Regions from separate parts of the Streptomyces sp. NPDC048002 genome, predicted to be linked through region 1. Evidence: riboswitches for the same ligand, from Rfam matches in the RefSeq annotation. Region 1 holds a riboswitch; the other holds the start of a gene.

Region 1 (2,969 bases):
CGGCCTTGTCGACGGGATGACGGCGGCGCCAGCGACTGCTGTGCGCCGCCGCGTCGATGGGCAGCACTCGGGGTCAGTCCTGGTCGGCCGGGGACTTCACCGTGACGCCGTCCGGCACGCCCCCGGCGTCCGGCACGCTCCGCAGGGCCCGCTGCTCGCCCTCGCGGCGCCCGCGGCGCACGCCGAAGTAGTAGGCGAGGACACCGGCACCGAGCGCCGCCTGGAGGGCGAACAGGGCCGACTCGATCTCCCCGGACGGAGGTTCGTACAGCGGCGAGAACCAGGGCTCGTAGTCCGGTTCGATCTCGGTGATCGCGGTCTCCGCCTCGCCGTCGGCGCCCGCGAAGGGCTCCTCCTTGTGGTCGCCCAGGCCCAGGGCGAGCGGGAGCACCGCGAGCGCGGCCACGACCAGCAGGAGCAGCAGGTTGACCTTGGTGTTCTTCTTCATCGGGCCACCGCCTCGGTCTGGTCCTGCTGCTGGTTGCGGCCCTTGGTCAGGAGCACGCCCAGCCGGGTCAGCTCGCCCTTGCTGGACTGCACCAGCAGCCGCATCACGAGCACGGTGAGCAGGCCCTCGCTGACGGCGAGCGGGATCTGGGTGACGGCGAAGATGGAGCCGAACTTGCCGAGCGCGCCGAGGAATCCGCTGCTCGGGTCGGGGAAGGCGAGCGCCAGCTGGACGCTGGTGACGCAGTACGTCGACAGGTCGGCCACGAAGGCGCCGAAGAAGACGGCGACCATCAGGGGCACGTCGTAGCGCCGCAGGAGTGTGTAGAGCGCGTAGCCGGCCCAGGGGCCGACGATCGCCATCGAGAAGACGTTGGCGCCGAGCGTGGTCAGGCCGCCGTGCGCGAGCAGCAGGGCCTGGAAGAGCAGGGTGATGGTGCCCAGCACCGCCATGATGGGCGGCCGGAACAGGATGGCGCCCAGCCCGGTACCGGTGGGATGGGAGCAACTCCCGGTCACCGAGGGCAGTTTGAGGGCGGAAAGGACAAAGGTGAAGGCACCGGAAGCGCCCAGGAGCAGCGTGCTCTCGGGGTGTTCCCTGACTTCACGGGTGAGTGCCCGAACTCCGTGGACGACGAAGGGCGCGGACGCGACGCCCCAGGCGACCGCGTGCGCCGGAGGCAGAAATCCCTCGGCTATGTGCATGGCTCAGCAGACCCTCTCCAGCACCTCGTGGATGGTTGACGCGCCCTGGCCGGTCTCCTGGCTGACGGGTGACACCGCCCGAGTCTCCGCCTTCCCGGGTCCCGAAGGACCCAGTGGCTGCCCGTGAGGGCTGGAGCCGGACTTCCCGATCACAGTGGCGAGGGCCGCACCGGTATCGCACCGGATTTCCCGTCACCAAGGCGTGGCGACAATAGTGCCTGTTCAGGTTGGCTGACAAGCGCCCCTCAGGGGCGCATGGGCAGCGCACACAAGCGCATGCGCCGGGGTGCGCGTCAAGGCGTGATGCGTCACACAGGCATCCCGTCCGGGACGGGCCGCTCAGCTCCCGGTGGCCTCCGACGCCGGTCCGAGGGTGAACTCCACCAGGTCGAACCGGTGGCCGTTGACCTGGAGTTGCACGGCGTGCGTGCCCGGGTGGTACACGCGCGTGGTGAGGGGGCGGAACGAATGGGTGCGGGTCACCTCCGTCGACTCACCGGGCGTCAGATCGCGCCGCGCGAGCTTGAAGACCTTGGGGGCCGTCCGGCCGTTCGCCTTCATGTGATGGACCACGTAGTCGACGGCGAGGGACACCGGCGCGGCGGAGACGTTGGTGAGGTGCGCGCTGAAGCTCAGCGTTCCGCCCATCGGGATCCGGGTCTGCGTGAGGACCGGTCCGACCACCTTCACGTCGTCCCGGCCGCCGTGGAACCCGACGAGCTCCAGGGCGACCGGTTCGCCCGCTTTGACCAGGGTGCGCAGGGCGTGCCGCACCAGGGCGGGCGTGGTCGGGTCCGGGCCGCGCAGCCAGCGGGCCGCGGCGGAGGTGGCGAGGGGGGCGTCGAGGCGGGAGATGTCGTTGAGATGGTTGGCCACGGAGCGGCGGACGTCGTCGGAGGCGTCGGTGTGCAGCGCGTCCAGCAGCGGGACGGTGACGCTCGGGTCGCGGTTGATCGAGGGGACCTGGCGTGCCCAGGGGAGCCGGGGGCGGGTGCCCTCGCTCGCCAGCCGCCGTACGGCGGGGTCGGGGGAGGCGGTCCAGCGGTGCGCGGCGGCCAGGGTGCGGTCCAGGTCGGCGTTGAGGAAGGTGCGCAGCGCGAACTCGGCGGTCAGGCGGGGGGTGAGACGGGCCAGCAGGTCGAGCCCGTCGTCGAACGGCTCGTCACCGCCGTCCCCGGTGGCCGCGACGGCGACGGCCTCGGTCAGCGGCCACACCATCCAGCCCGTCAGCCCCGGGTCGGTGAGGGCGGCCCGCACCGCCTGCGCCAGCCGGGCGTGGTCCCGGTCGCAGTCGGACAGCAGCGCCTCGCCCACGGCGCGCGCCCGCTCGCTGACGCTCAGCGTCCCGAGCGCCGTCGCACTCTCGGCAACGGCGTCCCAGGACGAGGTCCCGGGCGCGTGCCGCCGCAGGAGGCCGGCGAGGCGGTGGATCTCGTCGGCGCTGATCAGCTCATCGGCGGTGGGCACGTGCACTCCCGGGAGGACGCTCGGACAGGGCACCCACCAGTATCCCGGCTCCGTCCCCGCTCCGGCCCGCCCGGTGCGCGGGCCGGAGCGGGGACTCGCGGAGGAGTCAGGAGAACGGGTCCAGCGTCACGTACGCCTGACGCGGGCTGCCGTCGTGGACCAGTGACTCGTGGTGGCCGACGTCGTCGAAGGCGAACCCGTACGCCTTACCGTCCGCCATGCGCTCATGGATGATCCGGGAGTAGTGGTTCGTCACCCCGTCCTTGTAGTGGTTGGCGGCGCCCGTGTCGGGCTGGTTGGGGTTGGTGAGCAGGGTGGAGCGGTTGAAGCCGGCGCACAGGGTGCGTGAA
Region 2 (2,969 bases), on a different contig from region 1:
TGACGTCATTTGGCGTCCTCCTCGGCGGCCTGTGCGCGCGAGGCCGGGTGGAACAGGGCGAAGACGAGGGAGGTGTCCGGCAGGGACGGATCGGACAGCGCCCGGTACTCGTCCGCCAGCGCCTCCAGTCGCGTCCCCAGCTCGGCGAACTGTTCGTCGGTGAGGCGCAGATGCGCCATGCGGACGTGCCTGGCGCTGTCCGCGGAAGCCCTCTCCAGGTCCGCCATCGCGTGCCGCATCAGGACGTCCGGGCCGCCCTCGCCCGGGTCCGGCAGCACGATCGACCGCGCGGCCATGGCGTAGTAGCGCTCGGTGACCCCGCGTACCTTCCGGGTCCGGACCACCTTCACCAGTCCGGCCCGCTCCAGCAGCCGTACGTGGTAGCTGGAACTCCCCTTCGCGAGGCCCACTCGGTCGGCGATCTGCGTGATGGTGGCGGGCTCGAAGCGGAGCACGGCCATGATCCGGTGCCGCGTGAGGTTGGAGACGGCACGCAGCTGTTCGTCCGTGGTGACGTGAAAGGTCTCGGGAAGGTCGTCGGCAGGCATGCGAGCAATGGTCAACGACTCTTGACCATTGCGCAAGGGGATTGTGGACACTGAACGTGGTGGTGGGCCTTGTCCGGGATCTGCGGTGCGTGCGGCGGCCGTTGTGGCGTAGTACTGCTGGGGAGCCTCAACCTGAGGCTCAACGCCCGATCTGTGTTGCCTTGGAGTTGTCGATGGCCGTTCGTCGTGTCGTACCCAATGTCCGGTCGGAGGCTGTGGAGGAGAGCCGCGAGTTTTACGGGCTGCTGGGGTTCGAGAAGGTCATGGACCACGGCTGGATCATGACGCTCGCGTCGCCGTCGAGCCCGACCGCGCAGATCAGTCTCATGGGCGAGGACAAGACCGCGCCCGTCACCCCGGACCTCAGCGTCGAGGTGGATGACGTGGACGCGGCCTACGCGGCTGTGCGGGAGAGCGGTGCGGAGATCGTTCATCCCTTGCAGGACGAGGAGTGGGGGGTGCGGCGGTTCTGCGTGCGCGACCCCAACGGCCAGGTGGTGAACGTACTGGGGCACCGCTGACGGGCAGGGACGGCGGGGGCGCGTGTCGCGTGCGCACGGCGCTCGCGTGGGGCGTGTCACCCCGGTCCGTTGCCGGGCGGGCGTGGTGGACCGGGCCGACCACGTGCCATGATGGCTCGCGACAAAGGCGACGGCGGAACGAGGAAGCCGGTGTGAATCCGGCGCGGTCCCGCCACTGTGATCGGCGAGCGGACCCCGAACAGACCACTGCCCGGATGCGGGTGGGAAGGCCGGGGCGAGCCTTGACCCGAGAGCCAGGAGACTCACGCGGTCGCCTCCTCGACGTAGCTGGGGCGGATTTCCCCGGAGAGGAGGGCGTGTAGTGATGCCCTTGGAGGGGTTGCGACCCGGCTCGATGCCCTGCGGCCACGGCGTACCGTGGTCGACCGCGGGGGTTGCGCGCCGCCCGCTGACACCCGGTTTCCCGCGGCTCCGTACCCTTGCCCCGCTCCGTCTTGTGACCCCGCTTCCACCTACCCGGTGCGGTCGTTCAGCGGCTCCGGCTGCCGTCGCGACCCCGTAGCCGAGCGGGGGCGACGCCGCTTACCCGGTCGTCGACACTCGACGCGAGTGCCCCCAGCCGTGCCCCGGACCGTGATCCGGACCGTTCCCGTGCCATCCCTCGGTGAGAGGACCCACCCCATGACGGGCAAGCGCCCTGTGACCCTGCTGTCGGCGATAGCCGCGGCCCTGCTGATGTCCGGCTGCGGTGAGAGCGCCACGCGGGACGATGCCGCTCCGAAGGGTGCCGCCGCCGACGGTTACCCGGTGACGGTGTCCAACTGCGGGGTGAGGACGACCTATCAGCGTCCCCCGGAGCGAGCGGTGTCGCTCAACCAGCACGCCACGGAGGTCATGCTGGCACTCGGCCTGGAGAACTCGATGGTGGGTACGGCCTACCTCGACGACGAGATCCTCCCCGAGTACCAGGACGCCTACGACGGCATCGACGTCATCGCGAAGGAGTACCCGTCCTTCGAGACGCTGCTGGCGGCCGAACCCGACCTGGCGTACGGGGGGTTCGCCTCCACCTTCGACGAGAAGGACGGCCGCAGCCGCGAGGCCCTGTCCGACGCGGGCATCAACTCCTACCTGAACATCGAGGAATGCCCCTCCGGCCCCGTGACGATGGCCACGATGGACCAGGAGATCCGCAACGTCGCCAAGATCTTCGGCGTCTCGGAACGCGCCGAATCGGAACTGAAGGAACTCCACGCCACCCTCGACACGGTCGAGGAGAAGCTCGACGGAGTCGATCCGGTGGACCTCTTCGTCTACGACAGCGGTGACAAGACCGCGTTCACGGCCGGCGGGGCCGGTATCGGCAACGAGATGATCGAGCAGGCCGGTGGCGTGAACCTCTTCGCCGATCTGGACAAGGCGTTCGGTGACGTGTCCTTCGAGCAGGTCGCCGAACGGGCGCCCGAGGTCATCGTCATCTACGACTACGGCGACCAGACGGTCGAGGACAAGAAGAAGTTCCTGCTGGCGAACCCGGCCCTGAAGGACGTACCCGCCATCAAGAACGAGCGGTTCGCCGTGCTGCCCCTGTCGTCCACGGTGCTGGGCGTCCGGGTCCCCGCAGCGGTGGAGTCCCTGGCCCGCCAGATCCACCCGGACCGCTTCAAGTGAGTGAGGCGGCGGAACTGACCGAGGAGCAGGGCACGAAGTCCGCCCTCCCCGCGGTGCGGGACGGCGGCGCCGATGGCCGGCGCACCCGTCGGATGCCCTTCCCGCTCGTGCTACTGGTGCTCGGCGCGCTCGTCGTGGTCGCGGCCACGTTCGGGATCGCCGTCGGGTCGATCAGCGTCCCGGCCGGACAGGTGTGGGGCATCCTCCTGCACCGGGTGCATCCGGCGCTGGCCGATCCGACCTGGACCCCGGTCCGCGAGACGATCGT

What was found. Region 1 has a riboswitch for cobalamin ahead of AB0E07_RS35405 (energy-coupling factor ABC transporter permease). Riboswitches for the same ligand answer to the same signal wherever they lie in the genome.
Region 2: linked by a shared signal. The riboswitch ahead of AB0E07_RS33895 (ABC transporter substrate-binding protein) and the one ahead of AB0E07_RS35405 (energy-coupling factor ABC transporter permease) in region 1 are both predicted to bind cobalamin.

What each region holds. Positions count from the first base shown of each region.
Region 1 covers NZ_JBEZNL010000048.1:39,577-42,545, forward strand. Annotated here, with positions in the region: gene cbiQ (cobalt ECF transporter T component CbiQ) at 1-67, opposite strand, end outside; gene AB0E07_RS35400 (energy-coupling factor ABC transporter substrate-binding protein) at 74-448, opposite strand; gene AB0E07_RS35405 (energy-coupling factor ABC transporter permease) at 445-1,152, opposite strand; cobalamin riboswitch at 1,182-1,389, opposite strand; gene AB0E07_RS35410 (DNA alkylation repair protein) at 1,492-2,619, opposite strand; gene AB0E07_RS35415 (glycoside hydrolase family 64 protein) at 2,726-2,969, opposite strand, start outside.
Region 2 covers NZ_JBEZNL010000043.1:29,643-32,611, forward strand. Annotated here, with positions in the region: gene AB0E07_RS33880 (MFS transporter) at 1-9, opposite strand, end outside; gene AB0E07_RS33885 (winged helix-turn-helix domain-containing protein) at 6-548, opposite strand; gene AB0E07_RS33890 (VOC family protein) at 722-1,069, shown strand; cobalamin riboswitch at 1,207-1,334, shown strand; gene AB0E07_RS33895 (ABC transporter substrate-binding protein) at 1,712-2,701, shown strand; gene AB0E07_RS33900 (iron ABC transporter permease) at 2,794-2,969, shown strand, end outside.